DNA from 2 places in the Paenibacillus sp. B1-35 genome. Region 1 is predicted to be linked to the other one. Evidence: predicted binding sites of a transcription regulator. Region 1 holds the regulator's gene; the other holds the start of a gene.

Region 1 (5,782 bases):
CTTATTAATATATTGCACATACTGATAAGAGGCGAAGAACAATCCGACTAGAAACAAGAGAACGAGTACCGGTATCAGCCATTTCCAATGCGATCTCCGGCGTACGCGTCTTCTCTGCATGAACTCTCCTCCTGCCTATCTTGCAAGCAAGCTCTCAAAGCATTGCTGCGCCTCATGAAGGATTCGTTCCTCATCCATCGTCAGGCATTCGCCATTCTTCACAACCTGCTTTCCATCAACCCATACATGCTTGACATCCTTGGCAGATGCCGAGTATACAACATGGGATACCAAATCCGTATGAGGCATAAAGTGAGGCTGATCAATATCAACTGCAACAAAGTCAGCCTTCATTCCCACTTCAAGCGCGCCAATATCGTCAACACGAATTGTCTTCGCACCATAGATTGTTCCCATGCGCAGTGCCTCTGCTGCAGGAATAGCAGTCGGATCACCGGACACGCCTTTATGGATCAGGGCGGCGAGTCGAATTTCTTCAAACATATCAAGGTTATTGTTGCTTGCCGGTCCGTCGGTACCAAGTGATACTACAACACCTGCACGAAGCAGCTCAGTTACGCGAGCAACGCCGCTCGCCAGCTTCAAGTTGCTGCCTGGATTGTGAGACACCGCCACATTATATTTCGCAAGCGTTTCTATTTCCTCATCTGTCAGATGAACACCATGAGCGACGAAGGAAGGACGTGAGAAGAAGCCAAGCTTCTCGAGATGCGCTACCGGACGCATTCCATAATCCTTCACATTTTGCTCTACTTCAGCTTTCGTTTCTGACATATGAGTATGAAGCGGCAAATCTAAATCATGCGCAGCCTGAACAAAGCTCTCGATAAAGGATGGCGGGCAAGTATACGGCGCATGTGGCGCCAACAGTGTACGAATGCGGCCATTTGCCTTCCCGTTCCAATCCTTCGCGAACTGGATCGCTTCATTCAACTTCTCCCGCTGTACATCCTCCGGACACAAGCCAATCGCTCCGCGCATGAGTGATGCACGGATTCCAGATTGCTCACTTACCTTTGCCACTTCATCCATGTAATCATACATATCAACAAATGTTGTCGTACCGCCCTTCAACATTTCAACAACCGACAACGCCGTTCCCCAGTACACATCCGTAGCGGTAAACTTACCTTCCATCGGCCACATTTTCTCCTGCAGCCACGTTTGAAGCGCAAGGTCATCACCATATCCGCGCAGCAAAGACATCGCAGCATGTCCATGTGTATTCACAAGTCCTGGAATAAAGAACAATCCCTTGCCATCAATGATTTCTGCACCTTCAGTTGTGTATTGCTCAGGCAAATCAGCTCCCAGATGAACGATGCGATCATTTTCCACGACCATGAATCCATGGAAGGAGGATTGTTTCGCAGTTGGAGACAAGTCGGCAAATATGCCGTTTTTAATAATGATTCGATGTGTCATTCGGCAGGTACTTCCTTTCCATTATCAGATAAATAATACGCCAAACTGAACAAGTCCGTCGTGAAGTCGGCTGTATGAACCCGAATATTCGGCGGCACTCTCAAGATGACAGGCGCGAAATTCAAAATGGCTTCTACCCCGGCCTCTACAAATTGATCCGCAACATGCTGTGCTTCCGTAGCCGGCACCGTAATGATTCCGATGCGAATTTGCTTTTCACGAACCGTAGGAATGAGATCAGACATGGGCTGAACTTTCAAATTGTTAATCTCAGTGTTAATTTTGGACTCCTGAGCATCGAACACAGCAACAATTTTCATATTATCTTTCAAGTATACGGTGTAGTTGCAAAGGGCGTGCCCTAATTTACCTGCGCCGACAAGTCCAACAGGTATTACCTGATCGAGTTTTAAAATATGCCGAATTTGTTGAATAAGATACGATACATCATACCCGATACCCTTGCGGCCGAAGTCGCCGAAGTATGCCAAGTCCTTTCGAATTTGGGCAGGATTCAAGTTCAGCTTCTGTCCCAAATCTTGAGATGAAACTGTGAGCACTTCACGCTGCTTCAATTCTAATAGGTGACGTAAATATACGGGTAAGCGCCGAACGACAGCTTCTGATATTTTTAGTGCTTTCATCCTAAAAAAGCTCCTCTCATCGCTCTCCAATACCTCTTTGATTATGGTCTAGCCACGTATCTATACGTGGTACAAGTTGTTCTGTTGCCATATGCTCCATTTTTGGACCAGGCAGCGAGTAAAGAAAGTGTTTGCCATAGCTTGTCTCAATAACCCGGGTGTCATAAATGATCACAATCCCTTTGTCCTGCGTTGTGCGCACGAGACGACCGAATCCCTGCTTGAACCGGATAACAGCCTGCGGTACAGAATATTTGCGGAACGGATTTTGATTCATCCGCTTCAAGCGATCGCATTTTGCTTCCACTAACGGGTGATTCGGCGGCTGGAAAGGAAGTCGTACAATCGCCAGACAGGTCAGCGCATCTCCCGGAATATCTACTCCTTCCCAAAAGCTGCTTGTCCCAAGAAGCACCGAGTTCGGCTGTTCTCGGAACCTTCGTGTCAGCTTGCTTCGATTGCCGCTGTCAATTCCTTGTCCCAGCACTTGAATGCCATGGAGGCTTAGCGCTTCCTTTAGCGGCTCATATACATCCCGCAGCATGCGATACGATGTGAATAATACAAGCATTCGTCCCTCTGTCACCTTAGCTACATCGGCCAGTGACTGCATCAGCGTCATATTAAACTTAGCGTCTGACGCCCCCTTTACGCTCGGAAAGTCACGCGGAATGACTACAAGCGCTTGTTCACGGTAGTTAAATGGTGACGGAAGGATCACGGTGTTCAAGCGCCCATCCCGTTCTGCATCCTTCAAGCCCAATTGTTCGGCCACGAACTGGAACGATTTATCGACAGACAATGTTGCTGATGTCAGAATGACACTCTTCTTCGGCTCAAAGAAATAACGCTTCAGTGCCTCACTCACATCAACAGGGACGGCATACATTTGCATCGATTTATGCTTATATTGGAGATTTCCTTCCATCCAATATACCGTATCCGCATCCTTGCCCTGCATAAACTCCCGGAATTCATCACGAAGTTGCCCAATGTCCTTGAACAGACCTGTCACGTCTGCCGTAACGCCTTGAACCTCGTCATCATCGTAATCCTTCCATTCGTTAACGAGCTTCTCCCCCGAACGGACAATGTCGCTTAAGCGGGTATGAATATCGCCTTCCAGTTCCGCAATAGAGCTCCAGGCTTCAGGACGATTACCTGACGGCAGCCTAAGCACAGCTTGGCCGCCCTCCGCTTGACCGGCTTCATTCATGGAAGGCAGCATCTGATAAAGTTGCTCATGCAAGCGATCCCACTGATCCTTGACATCGACGAGCTGTGTCAGCATCTTATCAATTCCTTCTGCCCAGACAAGCGCCTTTTCATTGCCTGACAAGCGAAGGCGCTGCTGCAGCAGCACAAGCGCCCCGTTTTTACTATCCTTGAACAACTGGGTCAACGGATGAATGAGTGAAAAATATTGCAAGTGAATGCCTAGGTGTTTGCCGGCCGTCTCTTCAAAGTGGTGTGCTTCGTCTACAACAAGCTGCTCGTAGGCAGGAAGCAAACGATGCTCTGCAATGACATCCGTAAATAATAACGAGTGGTTCGTGATGATAATGTCTGATATATTCGCATCATTCTTCGCCCGATGGTAGAAGCACCGACGGAACCAAGGACATGCGCGATTCAAGCAAGAATCACTATCACTGGCAACGGTATCCCAGAAGTCAGTACCTTTATGAACGAAGTGCAGCTCTTCATCATCTCCATGTTCGGTCTCACTGAGCCACACCAGCATTTGGGCAGCTGTCAGACTATCATCGCGAGCATGTACATACTCCCTATTACCTATTTTATGTTCAAATTTTCTCAAACACAAATAGTGACTGCGGCCTTTTAATACCGATGCCTTAAACGGAACCGGAACAATCTTCTCCAAAAGCGGCAAATCACGTTGTCTGAGCTGTTCTTGTAAATTGATTGTGTGTGTACTAACAATTACTTTGCTTTCTTGAGAAACACTCTGATATATGGCTGGAAGCAAGTATCCTAATGATTTTCCGGTTCCTGTACCCGCTTCGATAAGCAGGTGATGTTCTTGCTCGAAACATTCCATGACTTCATTGAACATCTGTTCCTGCGACTCGCGAGGTTCATAATTATCCAAGCGGTTGGCTAGATTCGTCTTCACCTGGTCAAGGAATTGGGCGAAAGTGACCCCCTTAAGCGGATTCACTGCTGACGAGTCACGCGGCGGTTCCGTCTCTGTCCAATCCGCCTGCTTCAATGTCAACTGCCGAAACGGATGGTACCCTTCTTCTTCCGTCCAATCGGACACCTCGCGCTCCTGAAGCTTCTCAGCCAGCAGCCACTTCAAGTCACGCTCCTCATGATCTCCGAATACATCGACTACACGCTGCAGCGTTAACAGTGGCAACTGGTCAATCGCTTCTAGACAGCGTATAAATATATCTGCTGTTGCTCTTGCATCACTGTCTGCTTGATGCGGTCGGTCATGAACAACACCCATTTCATGCGACACAGAACCAAGCTGAAAGGAAGGCAGTGAAGGGAACAAAATACGCAAAAGTTCAATCGTATCTAAAATACGACCTGTGAATGGCAAATACCCCGTCTGCTCCAACGCCCGGCACAGGAATTGATAATCAAAGGCCACATTGTGGCCAACCAATACAACATCCCCTAACAAAGGAACAAGCCCAGTCATTGCATCATCAATATCGGGAGCGTCCTTCACATCTTCCTCGGTAATGCCTGTAAGCTGCGATATAAATTCCGGTATTGGGACGGTTGGTCGAACAAGCGTATGATATTCGCGTTCTATCTTCAAATCATGGCCAAGAATGACCAGACCGATTTGAATTATTTCATCGTTCGGCTGATTGCCGGTCGTTTCAAAATCCAAAACAGCAAATCTCATCTCAATAGCCTTTCCTCTCACAATTTCTGTTCTTAGCATAACAGATGTTCGGTCGTTTGGAAATGACTAGAGGGAAACATCTGTGCGTATTTTTTCCCACACAAATGTTCCCCTCCGATGTCATGACAATTGATTTCACATGCATGTTATTGGATATGCATCATGTGCTCGCCGCCTAATTCCAATTGCCCGCTTTTCGACTGGCATACCTTCAAATTCATAATGGGTTCAGGTAATGTTGGATCCAGTTCATGCGCTTTTTGGAACCATGCCTTGGCTTGCGCAAATTGATGCTGCTTCGCATGAATACAGCCTAGCGCATTGCACGCTATCGCCTTCATGCTGTTGTTGTCAGTTAAAGGAATAATAAGCTGAAAATGATGACCTGCTTCCTGACAATTTCCTAAATGCAGGTGTGACATCGCCAGATAAGCGCGCACTTCGATACTTTCCGGGTGAAGCTTTGCGGCCTGCTCCAAGAACGGAACCGCTTCCTTATACATCATAAGCAAGTAATACCCTTGGCCCCGTTGGTACGGATCCCCATAATCCGGTAAGGTTATTTTACTATCCTTTACTGGGCATGGCTGTGAGGGTACGGTGCTACCCTTGCCTGCCTTTGGTCTCAGCAGGGACAAGCGCTCCTCAAAGCGTAGCCACTCCTCTACAATATGATCACTCATGGAGCGAAGCAGCGACACTTGATGCTCGAGCTCTTGCTTTTGCTTTCCCTTAGCATGCGGGTATTTGGCAATCACTTCATCCAACAGTTCATTCATGGTCTCGAATACATGTTGCAGCACGA
Region 2 (5,782 bases), 190 kb from region 1:
TATTTCAAATTTTAGTAATTTTGACCCAAGGAATTCCATGTGACAAGTTTCACTATATGAATACGTATTACTATCATGGATGTTCCGCAAGCAGTTGTCAATTTATTTACGATTAAAATTAGTTACAGTTTGGTTAAATTGAGTGATTAATATCACGCTGGACCAAAGAAAAATAAAATATTGATCAGATTAGTGAGATAATGTGAAAAATATCACATACTAAACCCCGTTCAGGTGGGTACAATGAGAGTGTGAAATGATTCACAAGCAATTGTATCCATTACGAACCTCAGATAAGGACCGTAACAGAACCGTATACAGACCAAATAAAAGACCTTTCCTTAGGTTCATCGGCATGGAATCAATGAATGGAGGCGGAGAGAATGGCGACAAAACAGGAAACGAAACCAGTTGTAGAGAAAAACGATGTCACGAAGCACATTCAACAATTGATTGACCGCGCGAAGAAGGCGCAAGAAGCATTTATGGATATGAACCAAGAGCAAATTGACAAGGTCGTGCAGCAAATGGCACTCGCTGGCTTGGATAAGCACATGCTGCTGGCCAAGATGGCCGTTGAGGAAACGGGACGCGGTGTGTATGAGGATAAAATTACGAAAAATATATTTGCAACTGAATATATCCACAACTATATCAAGTATGACAAAACAGTAGGCGTCATTGAGGATAATCCGTACGGCTCTTACATGAAAATTGCGGAACCAGTTGGAATTGTCATGGGGATTACACCGGTAACGAATCCGACCTCAACGACAATGTTCAAGGCGCTCATTTCGATAAAGACACGCAATCCAATCATTTTCGGCTTTCATCCATCAGCTCAGAAATGCAGCGCGGAAGCAGCTCGCATCCTGCATGATGCAGCTGTGAAATATGGTGCGCCAGAGCACTGTATCCAATGGATCGAGTATCCGTCGATGGAAGCGACTAACGCCTTGATGAATCACCCTGATGTGGCGCTTATCCTAGCGACAGGCGGTGCTGGTATGGTTCGCTCTGCTTACAGCTGCGGCAAGCCTGCTCTTGGCGTTGGCCCGGGCAACGTACCTTGCTTCATCGAGAAGACGGCAGACTTGAATCAAGCCGTAACGGATTTGATTCTTTCCAAGACGTTCGATAATGGTATGATCTGTGCTTCTGAACAGTCAGTCATTATTGAAGAGCCGATTTACGTACAAACGAAGAAAATGATGACAGCCCAAGGCTGCTACTTCTTGAGCAAGGAAGAGACAGGCAAGCTTCAAGCAATGGCGATGAAGACAGACACTTGTGCAGTGAATCCGAACATCGTAGGTCAGTCCGCGAAGAAGATTGCAGAGATGGCTGGTATTCAAGTGCCGGATACGACGAAGATTCTAGTAGCTGAGCTGGATGGCGTAGGGCCGAAGTTCCCATTGTCTGCTGAAAAGCTAAGCCCGGTGCTTGCCTGCTACAAGGTGAAAACCGCACAAGATGGAATTGATCGCGCTGCTGAAATCGTAGCGTTTGGCGGAATGGGCCATTCCTCGGTTATCCATTCGCATGATGACGAGGTAATCGGCAAATTCGCAGATCGTCTGCAAACAGGTCGTATTCTTGTAAACTCTCCTTCGACCCATGGAGCAATCGGCGACCTATACAACACGAATATTCCTTCGTTGACGCTAGGCTGCGGATCTTATGGCCGCAACTCGACTTCTTCGAACGTAACGGCTGTCAATCTGCTGAATATTAAACGGGTGGCGAAGCGAACAGTGAATATGCAATGGTTCAAGGTGCCGAACAAGATATACTTTGAAAAAGGCGCAACGCAGTACTTGGCGAAGATGCCGGATATTAGCCGTGTCATGATTGTTACTGACCCGATGATGGTGAAGCTTGGCTACGTAGAAAAATTGGAATACTACTTGCGTCAACGCCGCAACCCAGTCGTTATTGAAGTGTTCTCTGATGTAGAGCCAGATCCATCGACAAAGACAGTGGAACGCGGTACAGAAATGATGCTCAGCTTCGAGCCTGACTGCATTATCGCACTTGGCGGCGGCTCTCCGATGGATGCGGCGAAGGGCATGTGGCTGTTCTACGAACATCCAGATGCTGAATTCGACAACCTGAAGCAGAAGTTCCTTGATATCCGTAAGCGTACTTTCAAGTATCCGCGTCTCGGGCAGAAGGCGAAGTTCGTCGCAATTCCAACGACTTCGGGTACAGGTTCGGAAGTAACTTCGTTCGCGGTTATTACGGATAAGGAGAAAGGAAACACGAAATATCCACTAGCCGATTATGAACTGACGCCAGACGTAGCGATTATCGACCCAGAGTTCGTATATAGCCTGCCGAAGACGGCAGTTGCAGATACGGGTATGGACGTACTGACGCACGCAATCGAAGCTTATGTATCGGTGATGGCAAGCGATTATACTGATGGGTTAGCAATTAAGGCCATTCAATTGGTGTTCGAGAACTTGGTGAAATCTCATCATGAAGCTTGTCCGAAGGCTCGCGAGAAAATGCATAACGCATCCACACTTGCTGGTATGGCGTTCGCGAATGCATTCCTAGGCATCAATCACAGCTTGGCTCATAAGTGGGGTGCGCAATATCATACTGCGCATGGTCGTACGAATGCGATTCTCATGCCGCATGTTATTCGCTACAATGCGAAGAAGCCAACGAAGTATGCATCGTTCCCGAAATACGATCACTTTGTGGCAGATGAGCGCTACGCGGAAATTGCCCGCATCCTCGGTCTACCATGCCGGACAACCGAAGAGGGCGTGAACAGCTTGATTAACGCCATTCGTGGATTGAATCGCGAATTGGGAATTCCAGAGTCGTTCCAAGAACTTGGCTTCGATGCGAAGGACTTCGAATCCCGTGTTGATTATTTGGCAGACCGTGCTTTTGAAGACCAGTGTACAACAGCAAATCCGAAGCTTCCGCTCGTAACAGAGCTGGCGGATGTATATCGGAACGCATTCTACGGACGTTTTGAATAATCAAGAAGCAGGCAGCGGGGAGATTTTCTCCGCTGCTTTTGCTTTGTAAGCAGCAATGAGATGGGGAGTAGGAATACGATTCCAACATTTTGAATCATAATTTGTGAAAAAAATCATTTGCCCAGCATATATTGTGATAAATATCACATAATTAAAAGTGTGAAAAGAGGTACAATGAAGACGTAGCAAGGAGAGGATGAAATAGAATCAGAATTCGCCTTATAAAACTTGCTGCACAGCCTCACTCGGCATTACGAAAAGGCAGCTATCGAACGAATGCGAAAGATGAGATAACCGCCTTGCAGCCTTTTTCGTGAAAATGATCACAAGCAATGTGAAGTGGAAAACGAAAACATTTGCTGGGTGTGCGCTTTCAATTCGATTACAACACATACAGAAAAACAAACATGTATGGAGGGATTATGATGTCGGTGATGGAAAAGAACATGACAGGAACAAATGAAATGAATCCTTGGCGTGGATTCAAAGCAGGCAAATGGCAAACTCACGTTGATGTGCCAAACTTCTTGGATGGACACATCAAGCCTTACTTAGGCGATGAAGCATTCTTGGCAGGTCCTACGCAAAATACGAAGGATCTGTGGGATATCGTGAGCCAGCTCTCCAAAGAAGAACGTGAACGCGGCGGTGTATGGGATGTTGATGTGAATACACCTTCAACGATTGTATCGCACAAGCCGGGATATTTAGATAAAGAAAAAGAAAAAGTAGTAGGTGTACAAACGGATGCTCCGTTCCGCCGCTCGATTCAACCTTTTGGCGGCATTAAGATGATGATCGATGCTTGTAAAGCATACGGCTTCGAAATGCCGGAAGACGTTATCAAAATTTTCACAGACATTCGCAAAACACATAACCAAGGTGTTTTCGATGCTTATACTTCCGACATGCGCATGGCGCGCAAAGCGGGTATTATTACAGGCTTGCCAGACGCTTACGGCCGCGGCCGCATTATCGGCGACTACCGCCGCGTAGCGCTGTACGGTGTAGATTTCTTGATCCAGCAAAAGAAAAACGACCTCAAAAATCTTGAGCTGGATGCAATGGATGAACATACTATCCGCGATCGTGAAGAAATTTCGGAACAAATTCGCGCACTTGCTGAATTGAAGGAAATGGCCGCAATGCACGGCATGGATATTTCCAAGCCAGCCGTAAATGCACAAGAGGCATTCCAATGGGTATACTTCGGTTACCTGGCAGCCATCAAAGAACAGAACGGTGCTGCAATGTCCCTCGGTCGTGTATCCTCGTTCCTCGATGTGTATGTGGAACGCGACATTCAAGAAGGTACATTGACAGAGCAAGAAGCTCAAGAATTGGTTGACCATTTCATTATGAAACTGCGTATCGTTAAATTCTTGCGCACACCTGCTTACAACGACCTGTTCAGTGGTGACCCAACTTGGGTAACAGAATCGATCGGCGGTATGGCTTCGGACGGTACAACTCGCGTAACGAAGAACAGCTTCCGCTTCCTGCATTCCTTGTACAACTTGGGACCTGCTCCAGAGCCTAACTTGACTGTTCTCTGGTCGACGAAGCTTCCTGAAGCGTTCAAGAAATATTGTGCGAAAGTATCGATTGAAACAAGCTCCATTCAATATGAAAATGACGACCTGATGCGTCCAATCTATGGCGACGACTACGGTATCGCATGTTGTGTGTCCGCAATGCGCATCGGTAAGCAAATGCAGTTCTTCGGCGCTCGCGCCAACTTGGCGAAATGCTTGCTGTACGCAATCAATGGCGGTAAAGATGAGAAGCTTGGCTTGCAAGTTGGACCAGAGCTTCCTCCAATCACTAGCGACGTATTGGACTACGACGAGGTTGTGAAACGCTTCAAGCAGATGATGGAATGGCTCGCGAAGCTGTATATGAACACATTGAATGTGATTCACTTCATGCATGATAAATATTGCTATGAGCGCATTGAGATGGCGCTGCACGATAAAGAAATCTTGCGCACAATGGCTTGCGGTATTGCCGGCTTGTCGGTAGCAGCCGATTCCTTGAGTGCAATCAAATATGCCAAAGTAACACCGATTCGCAACGAAGAAGGCATCGCTGTTGACTTCAAAATTGAAGGCGAATATCCTTGTTACGGCAACAACGATGATCGCGTAGACAGCATCGCTGTTGAACTGGTTGAATCGTTCATGAACATGATTCGCAAGCATAAAGCTTATCGCAATGCAATGCCGACTCAATCGATTCTGACGATTACATCGAACGTTGTATATGGTAAGAAGACAGGTACAACTCCTGACGGACGCAAAGCTGGCGAACCGTTCGCTCCAGGCGCGAACCCAATGCACGGCCGTGATAAGAAGGGCGCGCTCGCATCGCTTAGCTCGGTAGCGAAGCTTCCATATGAGCACAGCTTGGATGGAATCTCGAATACATTCTCCATCGTACCTAAGGCACTTGGCAAAGAGCTTGATGCTCGCAAATCCAACCTCGTATCGATGATGGATGGATACTTCGGCAGCAACGCGCACCATTTGAACGTCAACGTGTTCGACCGTGAACAGCTGATGGACGCAATGGAGCATCCAGAGAACTACCCACAATTGACGATTCGCGTATCTGGATATGCGGTTAACTTCATTAAGCTGACTCGTGAGCAGCAATTGGATGTTATCAACCGTACATTCCATGGTTCAATGTAAGAACATAATTACGGTTGAACTAGAGGCAAAATGAGCAACGTAATGGATATACTCGATATTTGATAAGTAAAGGGACGCAACTGCACCAAA

What was found. Region 1 encodes Rex, which represses fermentation and respiration genes when NADH is low (regulators of the CRP and FNR family bind a similar motif). Its sites were predicted from a motif close to TTGTGAAATATTTCACAA; they were not measured.
Region 2: pflB (formate C-acetyltransferase) is a predicted target of Rex. The motif match lies at 3,131-3,148, and genes of this name have one in related genera.

Annotation. Positions count from the first base shown of each region.
Region 1 is NZ_JBCHVJ010000001.1:1,241,467-1,247,248, forward strand. It holds gene ACQ5BJ_RS05200 (DUF5590 domain-containing protein) at 1-120, opposite strand, end outside; gene ACQ5BJ_RS05205 (amidohydrolase) at 136-1,446, opposite strand; gene ACQ5BJ_RS05210 (redox-sensing transcriptional repressor Rex) at 1,443-2,090, opposite strand; gene dinG (ATP-dependent DNA helicase DinG) at 2,107-4,977, opposite strand; gene ACQ5BJ_RS05220 (tetratricopeptide repeat protein) at 5,124-5,780, opposite strand.
Region 2 is NZ_JBCHVJ010000001.1:1,428,673-1,434,454, reverse strand. It holds gene adhE (bifunctional acetaldehyde-CoA/alcohol dehydrogenase) at 384-2,999, shown strand; gene pflB (formate C-acetyltransferase) at 3,425-5,692, shown strand.